2 regions of the Streptomyces sp. NPDC041129 genome follow, and region 1 is predicted to be linked to the other one. Evidence: riboswitches for the same ligand, from Rfam matches in the RefSeq annotation. Region 1 holds a riboswitch; the other holds the start of a gene.
What was found. A riboswitch is a leader RNA that binds a small molecule or an ion and turns the genes downstream of it on or off. The one in region 1 is predicted to bind cyclic di-AMP.
Positions count from the first base shown of each region.

Region 2: it holds a riboswitch for cyclic di-AMP, as region 1 does, so the genes downstream of both, ACZ6B1_RS31765 (M23 family metallopeptidase) here and ACZ6B1_RS09725 (C40 family peptidase) in region 1, are expected to answer to the same signal.

Region 1 covers NZ_JBVIYV010000002.1:322,239-330,003, reverse strand. Annotated here, with positions in the region: gene ACZ6B1_RS09745 (cobalamin B12-binding domain-containing protein) at 1-2, opposite strand, end outside; gene ACZ6B1_RS09740 (esterase/lipase family protein) at 228-1,082, shown strand; gene ACZ6B1_RS09735 (M23 family metallopeptidase) at 1,338-2,918, shown strand; gene pcrA (DNA helicase PcrA) at 3,022-5,502, opposite strand; cyclic di-AMP (ydaO/yuaA leader) riboswitch at 5,786-5,958, shown strand; gene ACZ6B1_RS09725 (C40 family peptidase) at 5,967-7,091, shown strand; gene ACZ6B1_RS09720 (tellurite resistance/C4-dicarboxylate transporter family protein) at 7,164-7,765, shown strand, end outside.
Region 2 covers NZ_JBVIYV010000013.1:82,114-89,878, reverse strand. Annotated here, with positions in the region: gene ACZ6B1_RS31775 (M16 family metallopeptidase) at 1-851, shown strand, start outside; gene ACZ6B1_RS31770 (M16 family metallopeptidase) at 848-2,236, shown strand; cyclic di-AMP (ydaO/yuaA leader) riboswitch at 2,482-2,645, shown strand; gene ACZ6B1_RS31765 (M23 family metallopeptidase) at 2,658-3,413, shown strand; gene ACZ6B1_RS31760 (GntR family transcriptional regulator) at 3,614-4,309, shown strand; gene ACZ6B1_RS31755 (HPr family phosphocarrier protein) at 4,474-4,755, opposite strand; gene ACZ6B1_RS31750 (bifunctional acetate--CoA ligase family protein/GNAT family N-acetyltransferase) at 4,934-7,765, shown strand, end outside.

The sequences.
Region 1 (7,765 bases):
ATCACTGCCTCCATCAGACGACCCCGGAAGCGATCGCTTCCGTCCGTAAACGACAAGTACCGCACTTTTGGCGCGTTCCGCCACCCGTCGCGAAGTGAACGAACGTTATCTCCAGCATCCCGCAGCCGGCAGTTTTACGGCACGCGGGGAGGGGGAAATCACATGGTGGGACATGAGGGTACGCGGGGGACGGAGCCGCCCCCCACGTGCCGACTGGAGGTCGGCCAATGAAGGTCACCGGGGTACTGCCGCTCGTCCTCCCGCTCTACCGGCGCCTGTGGCCCGGCAGACTGGTCGATCTCTCTATCACCCTGCTCAAGGCGACAGCGCTGGAAGCGGCGATCCTGGCCGGGCATCTGCTGCTGTACCCGACCGGCCTCACCCAGGAGCGTCGCGGCCCCGCGCCCTCGCAGGGCCAGGACGGCACCACCCGGCTGCCGGACCGGCCCGGCCCCCCGGTCGTGTTGCTGCACGGCTTCATCGACAACCGCTCGGTCTTCGTCCTGCTGCGCCGCAGCCTCGCGCGCAGCGGCAGGCTGCGCGTGGAGTCACTCAACTACTCTCCGTTGACCTGCGACATACGCATCGCCGCCGAACTGCTGGGCCGGCATGTCGAGGAGATCTGCGAGCGCACCGGCAGCACCCAGGTGGACATCGTGGGCCACAGCCTCGGCGGCCTCATCGCTCGCTACTACACACAGTGCCTGGGCGGTGACATCAGGGTACGCACCCTCGTCACCCTCGGCACCCCGCACTCCGGAACCCGGGCGGTACCCCTGGCGAGCGCGCACCCGATCGTGCGGCAGATGCGGCCCGGCTCCGAGGTGATCGAGGAACTGACCAGGCCGGCGCCCGGCTGCCGTACGCGGTTCGTCAGCTTCTGGAGCGACCTGGACTCCGTGATGGACCCCCTGGAATCGGCCTGTATCGACCACCCCGACCTGGAGGTGCGCAACGTCCGGGTGACGGGCATCGGGCATCTCGCCCTGCCGGTGCACCCCGCCGTGGCGTCCGGGATACGCGAGGCCCTCGAGGAGACGCCCGCCGAAAGCCCGGTCGCCGGCGGTGTGACGGTGGCGTGAGGGAGGCCCCCGGAGGGGTGAGCGGGGGCCGCGCACGGGCGTGACACAGCCGGTCCACAGGTGACAGAGCGTCATCCAGCATCGAACGTTTCTCGAACACAAAGCCAAACTCGCGTTCACAGTCCCCCGAATCACGGCCGAATGCCCGTTTCCGGCCCACCCGAAACCGGCCGACGATTGTCGCGCCCGCGTACCGCCGGGTACAGTCGCCGCACTGCTCTGGCAGCCACCGTTGTCGAGGCGAAAGAGAAGTTGGTGAACGACCGTCACCCGTCGGGGACCATGACCACCCCGACCCCGGCTTCCGACGCCTCCACAGGGCACTACGCGTACGGAACGCAGGAAGCCCAGTACGACGACCTCACCACGTACGGCGGCTACGACGCCACCGGTTTCGCGGCCGGCAACGGCGGTACCGGCGCCTTCGCGGCCGACCCGCTCTTCGGCAGCCTCCCGGGCGACGAGCAGCACACGGGCGCCTACGACAGCACGCAGTGGCAGACCGGTACGGGCCAGTTCACGCAGTACGACCCGTATGCGGCCCAGCACCACACGGCCTACGAGACGGGCGCGTACGACACCACCGCCTGGACGATCCCGGGGCAGGCCACGGGCAACGACGTCAGCGGCCAGTGGGACGCGAACACCTGGCTGCAGCACGACCAGTCCGCCGGCGCCGACCCCACCCAGCAGTGGCAGTGGGGCACCCAGACCTATGACACCGGCGTGTACGACGCCACCCAGTGGAACTCCGACGGCACACCCGTGCAGCACGACCGGCTCGCAGCTCCGCACGATCAGTTCAGGGCACCGCACGACCAGCTTGCCGAGCCGTTCGACCAGGTCGCCGAGACGGGCGAGTTCGGCGAGTACGCCGAGGGTGTCGATTACACCGAGGCCGGCGAGTACGCGGACACCGGGGAGTACACCGGCGCCGCCGAGTTCGGTGAATACGCCGAGGCCGGCGAGTTCGGGGAAGCGGCCGCCGGGGACGGCGAGCCGGGCGACACGGGCGAGCTGCCCGCCGTACCGGTGCTGCTCGACGACCAGGAGGAGTCCGCTCCGGTCCCGGCCCCCCGGGCGGCCTCCCGCGGCGCGGGGCGTTCCCGTCGCCGCACTCCTCCCAAGCGCTCCGCGCTGCTGACCATCGCCGTCCCCTCGGCCTGTGTGATGGGGGTCGCCGGCATCGCCGCCGCCTCCGTCGGCGGCCTGACCGACGACGGCAAGGAAACCTCCGCCACCGCCTCGGACGCGCAGTCGGTGAAGCCGTCCGTCGCCAACAGCAAGCTGGACACCCAGCTCCGGACGCTCTCCGCCGGCGCGGACGACTTCGCCGACCGGGCCAGCCGTACGCAGGAACGCATCGACCTCAAGAACCAGCAGGAACTGCAGAAGAAGAAGGCCGCCGCCGAGGCCGCGCTCAAGGAGCGGCTGCGGCCCAAGTTCGCGATCCCGGTCACCCAGAAGGGGCTCAGCGCCTACTTCGGCCAGGCCGGTGTGAACTGGATGTCCGTGCACACGGGCATCGACTTCCCGGTCTCGTACGGCACGACGGTGATGGCCGCGACCGACGGCGTCGTCTCCACCAAGTGGAACAGCGCCTACGGCAACATGATGATCGTGACGGCGAAGGACGGCACGGAGACCTGGTACTGCCACCTCTCCAGCTACCGCGTCGCCTCCGGTACGGCCGTCAAGGCCGGCCAGCCGGTCGCCTACTCCGGCAACTCCGGCAACTCCACCGGCCCGCACCTGCACTTCGAGGTCCGGCCGGCCGGCGGGGCGGCCATAGACCCGCTGCCGTGGCTGCGGAGCCACGGACTTGACCCGAGCTGAGCCTCGGAGAGACGTCCGGGCCGAGCCTCGGAGAGACGGACGAATGACGTGAGCCCCGCCGACCGGCGGGGCTCCTGTCGTCCGGCGCTGCCCGACGGGTCGTCTAGAGCTTCTCGACGGGCGCGTACCGCAGCAGCAGCCGCTTCGGCTTGGTGTCCCCGAAGTCGATCGTCGCCTCGGCGTTGCCACCGGTGCCCTTGACCCCGACGACCGTGCCCAGACCGAACTGGTCGTGCGTGACCCGGTCCCCGACGGCCAGGGCGACCACCGGCTTCTCGGCCGACCGCCGGGTGGCGAACCCGGACGCGCCCGACGCCGAGGAGCGGGAACGGGAGGAGGACAGCGACGCGGCGACCCCGGCGGCAGGACCGGAGGACACCGGTGAGGCCCCTCCGGTCCGCTTCCACTCCATGTGGGCGGCCGGAATCTCCTCCAGGAAGCGGGAGGGCGGGTTGTACGACGGCTGGCCCCAGGCGCTGCGCACTGCCGACCGGGTGAGGTACAGCCGCTCCCGCGCGCGGGTGATGCCCACGTACGCCAGGCGCCGTTCCTCCTCCAGTTCCTTGGTCTGGCCGAGGGCGCGCATGTGCGGGAAGACGCCGTCCTCCATGCCGGTCAGGAAGACGACCGGGAACTCCAGGCCCTTGGCGGTGTGCAGGGTCATCAGGGTGATGACGCCGTCGCCGTCCTCCTCGTCCGGGATCTGGTCCGAGTCGGCGACCAGCGCGACCCGCTCCAGGAAGTCGGCGAGCGTGCCCGTCTCTCCCTCGGCGTGCTCCTGCTCGAACTCCAGGGCCACCGCCGCGAGTTCCTGGAGGTTCTCGATACGGGTCTCGTCCTGCGGGTCGGTGGAGCTCTGCAACTCGGCCAGGTAGCCGGTGCGTTCGAGTATGGCCTCCAGCACGGTCGCCGGTCCGGCGCCGGACTCCACGACGGTCCGCAGGTCCTCCATCAGCGTGTTGAACCGCTTGACCGCGTTGGTGGAGCGCGCGGCCATGCCGTAGGCCTCGTCCACCCGCTTGAGCGCCTGCGGGAAGCTGATCTTCTCGCGCTGGGAGAGGGCGTCGATCATCGCCTCGGCCCGCTCGCCGATGCCGCGCTTGGGCACGTTGAGGATGCGGCGCAGCGGCACCGAGTCCTCGGGGTTGGCGAGGACACGCAGGTAGGCGAGGACGTCCCGGACCTCCTTGCGCTCGTAGAAGCGGACGCCGCCGACGACCTTGTAGGGCAGGCCGACGCGGATGAAGACCTCTTCGAAGACACGGGACTGGGCGTTGGTGCGGTAGAAGACGGCGACGTCCCCGGCCTTCGCCTCGCCCGCGTCGGTGAGGCGGTCTATCTCGTCGGCGACGAACTGGGCCTCGTCGTGCTCGGTGTCGGCGACGTAGCCGGTGATCCGCGCGCCCTGGCCGGCGTTGGTCCACAGGTTCTTCGGGCGGCGGGACTCGTTGCGCTCGATGACCGCGTTGGCGGCGGACAGGATGGTCTGCGTGGAGCGGTAGTTCTGCTCCAGCAGGATCGTCGTCGCGTCCGGGTAGTCCTCCTCGAACTGGAGGATGTTGCGGATCGTCGCACCCCGGAAGGCGTAGATCGACTGGTCCGCGTCGCCCACCACGCAGAGTTCGGCGGGCGGCAGGTCGAACTCGCCGGGCGGTACGTCCTCGTCGTGCTGCCCGGTGCCCACCAGCTCCCGTACGAGGGCGTACTGGGCGTGGTTGGTGTCCTGGTACTCGTCGACCATGACGTGCCGGAAGCGGCGGCGGTAGTGCTCGGCGACGTCCGGGAAGGCGCGCAGCAGGTTGACCGTCGTCATGATCAGGTCGTCGAAGTCCAGCGCGTTGGCCTCGCGCAGCCGTGACTGGTAGAGCGCGTAGGCCTGGGCGAGGGTCTTCTCGAAGCCGTCGGTGGCCTGGGCGGCGAAGTCCTCCTCGTCGATCAGCTCGTTCTTCAGGTTGCTGATCTTGGCGCTGAAGGACTTCGGCGGGTAGCGCTTGGGGTCGAGGTCGAGGTCGCGGCAGACCAGGGCCATCAGGCGCTTGGAGTCGGCGGCGTCGTAGATCGAGAAGGACGATGTGAAGCCGAGCCTCTTCGACTCGCGCCGCAGGATGCGCACGCACGCGCTGTGGAAGGTCATCACCCACATCGCGCCGGCGCGCGGGCCGACGAGCTGCTCGACCCGCTCCTTCATCTCGCCGGCGGCCTTGTTGGTGAAGGTGATCGCGAGGATCTGGCCCGGGTGCACGTTCCGCGCGGCGAGCAGATGCGCGATGCGGTGGGTGAGCACACGGGTCTTGCCGGAGCCCGCGCCGGCCACGATGAGCAGCGGCGAGCCGGCGTGTACGACCGCGGCGCGCTGGTTGTCGTTCAGCCCCCGCAGCAGCGCGTCCGGGTCGATCACGGGACGCGGGGCGCCGTCGCGGTAGTGGGTGTCCCGGTCCGGCGGCACGTCGAACTTCCCGCCGAACAGATCGTCCGGAAGGGGCTCCGGAGCGTGATCGTCCTCGGGCGGCGGCGGGGGCTCCTCCGCGTGCCCGCGAGGGGCCTGGAGGTCCGCCAGGAAGCTGTCGTCAAAGAGGCTGCTCATCGCTCTACGAGTCTAGGGGGCCGCACCGACAACCGGTCCCGGCACCGGAAAGTCGGAGCCCGTGAGGTCCGCGACAGCACGCCGTGCCGGCGCGTCGGCCATCGCGCGAAGGGGGCTGCCGAACTCCTCACACAGCGAAAGCGCCTTGTCACGCGCGTATGAAACCGGCCCCGGGTCACGGAAATGTATCGGACATATGGCACAGCAACCTTCACAGGAGTCACACGAGTTGGCTAGGTTGCCGTCAGGCCGCACGACCCCCACCGGCGAACCTCGCCGGGCCGCGCGGCCTCCGCCGAGTCCGGTGCCCCCCCTTCGCGGCGGCCGGAGCCGGGGACCCACCGATCCTGGGGTGAATCGGCCGACTCCCGCCCGGGACGACGCCGTAGGGCAACCCTTCCGAACCACCCGCCCGAACCCGACAGCTAACCCGGTAGGCGGCACGTTGGAAGGAGTCGCCACCCTTGGCGTCGCACCGCAAGCCGGGTCCCCCGGGAACCCGCGGGACGGGCATCCGCACCCCCGTCCTGGCCACCGCCGCCCTCACCTCCGTGGCCGTCCTGTCCCAGACGGCCGGGGCCGCTTCGGCCTCCGCCTCCTCCACGGGCGACGGCAGGCCGAGTGTGGAGGAGATCGAGAAGAAGATCGACGAGCTGTACCGCAGGGCGGACCCGGAGGAGGAACCCGCGGCCGTGCAGCGGGCTCGCGCCGAGGCTCCACGCGGGGAGACCGTCCGGCGGCCGGGCCTGTTCACGAAGGCCCGCGAGGGGCTGGCTCCGTTCGCCGCGGCTCCCGAGGCGGCCGGCTCGCTGCTCGCGGAGTACCCGGAGGACCATTTCGCCCAGAGCCGGCTGATGAACCGGCTGGCCTCCCGGGTGAAGGGCGCGGCCGAGCGCGGGAAGGCCCCCAGGGCCCCCGAGGCGCCGGTCACCGCGCCGTACGACGTGAAGGCGGCCAAGGCGGCCGTCCAGCACAAGCTCGCCACCGCGCGCGAGTTGCTGTCCCGGCGGACGGCTCCGGTCCCGGAACCGGCTCCAGCTCCTCCTGCGGTCCCGGCTCCGGCTCCTCCTGCGGTCCCGGCTCCGGACCCCGCTCTCGGCTCGATCCCCGCTCCGGATCCGGCTCTCACCTCGGTCCTGGCTCCGCCTTCGGTCCCGGTCCGTGCCCCGGAGCGGCCGCGGTCCGCGGCGCGGCCGGTGAGCGTGCCGGCCGTCACCCCGCCGGCCCCCGTCACCAAGGCCGAGAAGGCGATCGCCTTCGCCCGCGCCCAGATCGGCAAGCCGTACGTCTCAGGTGCCAGCGGGCCCGGCTCCTACGACTGCTCGGGCCTCACCCAGGCCGCATGGAAGGCCGCCGGCGTGACCCTGCCGCGTGCCGCGCGTGACCAGGCCGCCATGGGCACCGCCGTCCCGCTCGCCGACGCGCGCCCCGGTGATCTGGTCTTCTTCCACAACGACAACAGCCATGTGGGTCTGTGCACGGGCGACGGAACGATGATCCACGCCCCGCGCCCCGGTGCGTACGTGCGCGAGGAGCCGGTCCACCTTGCGGGCGAGTCGGTCGTCCACCGGGTGGTGCGTCCGGCCTGACGGTGCTCTTTTCGGGCCCTGCGCGCGCGTGCCCCGCGGGCGCGGGCGTCGCCGCTCCCTAGCATCGGGCGCATGCCCATGCCCGGCTTCTCTTGTCTGCGTACGTGGTGGGCGGGGCGACCGCCGGCGGCGGGGGCCGCCGTCATGGCGAGCGGCATCGTGTCGGTGGGTCTGCACCTGACCGGTCCCGAGGCGGTGTCGCTGGTCTTCCTGTGGCTGGCCTGCCTCGCCTGGGTGGCGCTCGCCGCCGACTTCGCCGTACGGCTGGTGACGCAGCGGCCGCTGTGGCTGGCCGAGGCGAAGAGCCCGGGCGCGCTCACCGCCGTCGCCGCCACGGCGGTGCTCGGCACCCGGCTCTCGCTGCTCGGTTGGCAGACCCTGGCCGAGGCCGCCCTGGCGCTGGCGGTACTGATGTGGCCGGCGCTGCTGCTTCTCGTCGTACGGCACTGGGGACGGCGCATGCCGGGTGCGGTCTTCCTGTGTTGTGTGGCCACACAGGGGCTCGCGGTGCTGGCGGCCACACTGGCCGCGGCCGAGACCACGGCATGGCTCGCGCACGCCGCGCTGGTGCTGTTCTGGCTGGGCCTGGTCCTCTACGGCCTGGCGCTGGCGCGCTTCGACCCGCGGCAGGTGCTGGAGGGTGCCGGCGACCACTGGATCGCGGGCGGGGCGCT
Region 2 (7,765 bases), on a different contig from region 1:
ACCTGGACGCGGCCACCCTGGAGGACGCGCGCCGGTTCTTCCGGACGTACTACGCGCCCAACAACGCGGTGCTGTCCGTGGTCGGCGACATCGACCCGAAGCAGACCCTCGCCTGGATCGAGAAGTACTTCGGCTCGATCCCCGGCCACGACGGCAAGCCCGCGCCCCGCGACGGCTCGCTGCCCGAGGTCATCGGCGGCCAGCTGCGCGAGGTCGTCGAGGAGGAGGTCCCGGCGCGCGCCCTGATGGCCGCCTACCGGCTTCCGCACGACGGCACGCGCGACGCGGACGCGGCGGACCTGGCCCTGACCGTCCTCGGCGGCGGCGAGTCCTCCCGCCTGTACAACCGGCTGGTGCGCCGGGACCGTACGGCCGTCGCGGCCGGCTTCGGCCTGCTGCGGCTGGCCGGCGCGCCCTCGCTCGGCTGGCTGGACGTGAAGACCTCCGGTGACGTCGAGGTGCCGGTGATCGAGGCCGCGATCGACGAGGAGCTGGCCCGGTTCGCCGAGGAGGGCCCCACGCCCGAGGAGATGGAGCGCGCGCAGGCCCAGTTGGAGCGCGAGTGGCTGGACCGGCTCGGCACGGTCGCCGGCCGCGCCGACGAACTGTGCCGGTTCGCCGTCCTGTTCGGCGATCCGCAGCTCGCCCTGACGGCCGTCGAGCGCGTTCTCGAGGTGACCCCCGAGCAGGTCCAGGAGGTCGCCAAGGCCCGCCTGCGCCCGGACAACCGCGCGGTCCTCGTGTACGAGCCCAAGTCCCCGGAGGCCGTCGAGGACGCCGACGTCCCCGAGGACCCGGAGGCCGAAGCGACCGTGGAGGGCCGATACGACAACGAGGAGACGGCCAAGTGAGCGAGCTCGCCCCGATGGACTTCCACCCCCAGCCGCAGCCGGGCGAGGCCAGGCCCTGGGCATTCCCGGCCCCCGAGCGCGGCACGCTGGACAACGGCCTGACCGTGCTGCGCTGCCACCGCCCCGGCCAGCAGGTCGTCGCCGTCGAGGTGCTGCTCGACGCGCCCCTGGACGCCGAGCCGTCCGGCCTCGACGGCGTCGCCACGATCATGGCGCGGGCCTTCTCCGAGGGCACCGACAAGCACTCGGCCGAGGACTACGCCGCCGAGCTGGAGCGGGCCGGCGCCACGCTCGACGCGCACGCCGACCACCCCGGCGTCCGGCTCAGCCTCGAGGTGCCGGCCTCCCGCCTGGCCAAGGGCCTCGGCCTGCTCGCCGACGCACTGCGCGCCCCCGCCTTCGCGGAGAGCGAGGTCGAGCGGCTGGTGCGCAACCGGCTGGACGAGATCCCGCACGAGCTGGCGAACCCCTCCCGCCGCGCCGCCAAGGAGCTCTCCAGGGAGCTGTTCCCGGCCGCCGCGCGCATGTCGCGCCCGCGGCAGGGCACCGAGGAGACGGTCGAGAAGATCGACGCGGGCGCGGTCCGCGCCTTCTACGACCGTCATGTCCGACCCGCGACGGCGACCGCGGTCGTGGTCGGCGACCTCACCGGCATCGATCTGGACGCGCTGCTCGCCGACACCCTGGGCGCCTGGTCCGGCACCCCCGCCGAGCCGCGCCCGGTGCCGCCGGTGACCGCCGACGACACCGGCCGTGTCGTCATCGTCGACCGGCCCGGCGCCGTCCAGACGCAGCTCCTCATCGGCCGGATCGGCCCCGACCGGCACGACCGGGTGTGGCCCGCCCAGGTGCTCGGCACCTACTGCCTCGGCGGCACCCTCACCTCCCGCCTGGACCGCGTGCTGCGCGAGGAGAAGGGCTACACCTACGGCGTGCGCGCCTTCGGTCAGGTCCTGCGGTCCGCCCCGGACGGCACCGGCGCCGCGATGCTCGCCATCAGCGGTTCCGTGGACACCCCCAACACCGGACCGGCGCTCGACGACCTGTGGAAGGTGCTGCGCACCCTCGCGGCGGAGGGCCTCACCGACGCCGAGCGGGACGTCGCCGTGCAGAACCTGGTCGGGGTGGCGCCGCTGAAGTACGAGACCGCGGCGGCCGTCGCGAGCACCCTGGCCGACCAGGTCGAGCAGCACCTGCCCGACGACTTCCAGGCGACGCTGTATCAGCAGCTCGCGGCCACCGGCACCGTGGAGGCCACCGCGGCGGTCGTCAGCGCCTTCCCCGTGGACGGCCTGGTGACGGTCCTCGTCGGTGACGCGGCGCAGATCAAGGAGCCCGTGAAGGCGCTCGGCATCGGCGAAGTCACCGTCGTCACCGCCGAGTAGCGGCCGTACGGCGTCACGCGCGCGTGGGGACCTCGCGGCCGACGGGCCGTCAGGTCCCCATTGCGTGCGCGGTCCTTCCCGAAACGGGGGAGCCGCCCTTGTTCGAATGTCCGAATTGAGGCGGAGGTTGCCTGTCTGCCCTGTGGGATGCGCTACAAAAGACCGGATCCGTTTGGGTGCCGAAGACCGGGCCGCTTAGCGTCGTCCGGGCTGTCCGTCAGGCAGTGCGCCGCGCCCGCGGCACCGGACAGTCATCGCCGAGTCCCCGTACGGCGCGAGCCAGGGGAGCCGGGGACCCATCGCAGTCCCTGGGGTGAATCGGACGCCCGCGCGCGAGCGAGGGGGTCCGTAGGAGACCTTCCTGCTCCGAACCCGTCAGCTAACCCGGTAGGCGAGAGGGAAGGAAAGGACCAGCCACTTCATGGCGTTCATGTGCGCCTCCGGGAAGCACCGCAAGCCCGGCCGCGTCAAGCGCACCACCGCTCAGGCGGCGGGTGTAGCGGCCCTCACCACCACGGGTGTCATCGGCACCCTCGCGGCCTCCCCGGCGCTCGCCGCGGAAAGGCCAGTCGAGCAGACCGGTCTCACGCCGGTGATCAGCGTGAGCGACGAGGTCGCCGAGCAGATCGACGAGCAGGCCGCCGCCCAGACCCAGGCCGCCGAGCGCCAGGCGGCCGAGGAGGCCGCCGCAAAGGCGGCCGCCGCCGAGGCGAAGAGGGAACGCGAGGCCGCGGCGCGCGCCGCCCGTGAGGCCGAGCGCAAGCGCCTGAACGCCTTCGTCGCCCCGATCGTGCACTCGTACGTCTCCACGGCCTACCAGGCCAGCAGCTCCCTGTGGTCCTCCGGCTCGCACACGGGCATCGACTTCCACGCCGCCAGCGGCACCTCCGTGCACGCGGTCGGCGCCGGCACCGTCGTCTCCACCGGCTGGGGCGGGGCGTACGGCAACCAGATCGTGATCCGGATGGCCGACGGCATGTACACCCAGTACGGCCACCTGTCGTCCATCGGCGTCACGGTGGGCCAGAAGGTGATTCCGGGCCAGCAGATCGGCCTCTCCGGCGCGACCGGCAACGTCACCGGCCCGCACCTCCACTTCGAGGCCCGCACGAGCCCCGAGTACGGCTCGGACGTCGACCCCATCGCCTACCTCCGCAAGCACGGCGTGAACGTCTGACCCCTCCCGCGCGGACAACCGAAAGCCCCGGCTCACCGAGCCGGGGCTTTCGCCGTTTTCGAGGGCGTCCGTCAAGCCGTCCGGCCAAAAAGTATGCATGGATTCCGGCTCGCCGTCGGAAATTCCGCTCCCTTGGAATAGAGTCACGGATCAACACGTCCATCGTCGGCGTTTCACGGGGATTAAGGCGGAGGTCGGTCATGCGTATTCCGGCGCACTCGGTGTGCACGGCGATCCGGGACGACATCGTCGCAGGTGTCCATGAGCGCGGCGGCCGGCTCACCGAGGAAGTCCTGGCCCGCCGCTACGGCGTCTCGCGTGTCCCCGTCCGTGAGGCCCTGCGCACCCTGGAGGCGGAGGGCTTCGTGGTGACCCGGCGGCACGCGGGCGCGTGCGTGGCCGAGCCGACCGATCAGGAGGCCGCCGACCTGCTGGAGATGCGCATGCTCCTGGAGCCGCTCGGCGCCTCCCGGGCCGCCCAGCGGCGCACCGAGGCCCATCTGAAGGTGCTGCGCGGCCTCGTCAGGCTGGGCCAGGAGCGGGCCAGGAGGGGCAACAGCGAGGATCTGCGCGCGCTGGGGGGCTGGTTCCACGAGACGCTCGCCCAGGCATCCGGCAGCCCCTCGCTGACATCGATGCTGACCCAGCTCCGGCACAAGATCGCCTGGATGTACGCGGTGGCGGCCCCACCGAGCCCGGTGGACTCCTGGGCCGAGCACGGCGCGATCGTGGACGCGGTGGCCCGCGGCGACGGCGAACGCGCGCGTGCGCTCACGGCTCTGCACACCGAGCGCGCGACGGTCGCGCACCGGTTGCGCTTTTCCGGCGGCGAGGGCCGCCCGGACCGTGTGAGGACTTCGCAACATCCTGTAAACATGTCGGGCCCGCGGCATTAACACGAGGGCCGTATACAAAGAGGGGGGAATTCTGGGGCGGCGTATTTCCGCTGCCCGAATTTCCCGTGCGGCTTTCCCGTGCGACCCATTCGGCCGGTGAAACGGCGGAGCCGTGCCGCCCGGAAAGGGGTGGCACGGCTCCGGTGTTTCTCGTGAGCTCGCGCTCAGACCGTCTCGGGCAGTTCCTCGAGGCCCTCGGCGACCAGCTTGGCCAGACGGTCCAGGGCGATGTCCGCGCCCTCGGCGTCGGAGGCGAGGACGATCTCCTCGCCGCCCTGGGCGCCCAGACCCAGAACGGCCAGCATGGAGGCCGCGTTGACGGGGTTGCCCCCGGCCTTGGCGATCGTCACCGGGACGCCTGTGGCCGTGGCGGCTCGGACGAAGATGGAGGCGGGGCGGGCGTGGAGGCCCTCGGCCCAGCCGACGTTGACGCGGCGCTCAGCCATGTGTTGCTGCCCTTCGGTGTTCAGGGTTGTCTAGACCAGTTTCCCATATCGCGAAGCGTGCCCCGAGCGGTCCTGTGTCCCGCTGCGGTGTGCCGCCGGACCGCGGCCTCGATCCGGCTTGTCGTCCTCCACAGACTGCCTCGCGACGTCGCCGTACGCGAGCCGTACCCTGGGGCGCATGCAGAGCCCGGCGGACCGGCAGGACCGGCACGAGTACCCCGCTCACTGGGAGGCGGACGTGGTGCTGCGCGACGGGGGTACCGCGCGCATCAGGCCCATCACCGTTGATGACGCCGACCGCCTGGTCAGCTTCTACGAGCAGGTCTCGGACGAGTCGAAGTACTACCGCTTCTTCGCGCCGTACCCACGTCTGTCCGCCAAGGACGTCCACCGCTTCACTCACCACGACTTCGTGGACCGGGTGGGACTCGCAGCCACGATCGGCGGCGAGTTCATCGCCACCGTACGCTACGACCGCATCGGCGCCGACGGCATGCCCGCGTCCGTGCCCGCCGACGAGGCCGAGGTGGCCTTTTTGGTCCAGGACGCCCACCAGGGCCGCGGCGTCGCGTCCGCCCTGCTGGAGCACGTCGCGGCCGTCGCCCGCGAGCGGGGCATCCGGCGCTTCGCCGCCGAGGTGCTGCCCGCCAACACCAAGATGATCAAGGTGTTCACGGACGCCGGATACACCCAGAAGCGCAGCTTCGAGGACGGCGTCGTACGGCTGGAGTTCGACCTCGAGCCCACCGACCGCTCGGTCGCCGTACAGCGCGCGCGGGAGCAGCGCGCCGAGGCCCGCTCGGTACGCCGGCTGCTGGCGCCCGGCTCCGTCGCCGTCGTCGGCGTCGGCCGCACGCCCGGCGGAGTCGGCCGCGGCGTCCTCGGCAACATCCGGGAGGCCGGCTACCGGGGCGGGCTGCACGCCGTGAACAAGGCCTTCGCCGAGGACCTCGAGGAGGTCGACGGGGTGCCCGCGCACCGCTCGGTGCGGGACATCGAGGGCCCCGTCGACCTCGCCGTCGTGGCCGTCCCGGCCGAGCACGTGCCCGCGGTCGTCGCCGAGTGCGGCGAGCACGGGGTGCAGGGACTCGTGGTGCTGTCCGCCGGATACGCCGAGAGCGGGCCCGAGGGACGCGAGCGGCAGCGGGCCCTGGTGCGGCAGGCGCGCGCGTACGGCATGCGGATCATCGGACCCAACGCCTTCGGGATCATCAACACCGCGCCCGGCGTCCGGCTGAACGCCTCGCTGGCCCCGGAGATGCCCCGGGCCGGCCGCATCGGCCTGTTCGCCCAGTCCGGTGCCATCGGCATCGCCCTGCTGTCCCGGCTGCACCGGCGCGGCGGAGGGGTCACGGGCGTCACGGGTGTGTCCACCTTCGTGTCGTCCGGCAACCGGGCCGACGTCTCGGGCAACGATGTCCTCCAGTACTGGTACGACGACCCCGACACCGACGTCGCCCTGATGTACCTGGAGTCCATCGGCAACCCCCGCAAGTTCAACCGCCTCGCCCGGCGCACGGCGGCGGCCAAGCCGCTGGTCGTGGTGCAGGGGGCCGGATCCGCGCCACAGGGACACGCGGTACGGGCGACGCGGCTGCCGCCCGCGACCGTGTCGGCGCTGCTCCGGCAGGCCGGCGTCATCCGGGTCGACACGATCACCGAGCTGGTCGACGCGGGCCTGCTGCTGGCCCGGCAGCCGCTGCCCGCCGGGCCCCGGGTGGCGATCCTCGGAAACTCCGAGTCGCTGGGCCTGCTGACGTACGACCGCTGTCTCGCGGAGGGACTGCGGCCCTCACCCCCGCTGGACCTGACCACCGCCGCGACCGCGGAGGACTTCCACCGCGCGCTGTCGAGGGCACTGGCGGACGGCACCTGCGACGCGGTCGTCGTCACGGCGATCCCGGCGATCGGGGAGGGCTCGCCCGGCGACGCCGAACTGGCCGAGGCGCTGCGGTCGGCGGCCTCCGGGGTGTCCGGCAAACCCGTGCTCGTGGTGCACGTGGAACTCGGCGGGCTCGCGGAGGCTTTGTCGGCCGCGGCGAGCACGGCCCCGCAGGCTCCGGGCGCCGCGCACGCCGCACCCCGGCCCGCGCAGGCACCCGGCGCCCCGGAGGGCACCGGACCCTCCCGCCCCGGGCGGCGACCGCCGGCCGCGGTGCCCGACGTGCCGGGCGCTCCCGCGGAGGACGGGACCCGTCTCATCCCCGCCTACCCCGCCGCCGAGCGAGCCGTCCGCGCCCTCGCCGAGGCCGTGAAGTACGGACAGTGGCGGCGCGAGGCCGCCGATCCCGGCAAGGTCCCGGAGTACGACGACATCGACGAGAAGGGCGCCGCCGAACTGATCGGCGTCCTGCTCGAACGCGGGCAGGGGCTCACCCTCGGGGAGGCGGAGACCTGCGAACTGCTCGGCAGGTACGGCATCCCGGTCCGCCGCTCGCTGCCCGCGCCCACCCCCGACGCCGCCGCCGAGGCCGCCCGCACCCTCGGCTTCCCGGTGGCCCTCAAGGCCACCGCCCCGCACCTGCGGCACCGCGCCGACCTCGGCGGCGTACGCCTCGACCTCGCGAACGAGGAGCAACTGCGCCGCTCGTACACCGAGTTGACCGAGCTGTTCGGAAAGCCCGACGAGCTGCGGCCGGTCGTGCAGGGCATGGCGCCCAGGGGCGTCGACACGGTCGTGCGCGCGGTGATCGACCCGGCGGCCGGCGCCGTGCTGTCCTTCGGGCTCGCCGGGGCCCCCTCGCAACTGCTCGGCGACATGGCGCACCGGCTGGTCCCGGTGACCGACCGGGACGCGACCTCGCTGGTGCGGTCCATTCGCACGGCGCCGCTGCTGTTCGGCTGGCGCGGCTCCACGCCCGCGGACACCCCCGCGCTGGGGCGGCTGCTGCTGCGCGTGTCCCGGCTGGTGGACGACCATCCCGAGGTGGTGGCCGTCACCCTGGAGCCGGTCGTCGTCGCCCAGCGGGGCGTGAGCGTCCTCGGCGCCACCGTGCGCCTCGCGCCGCCG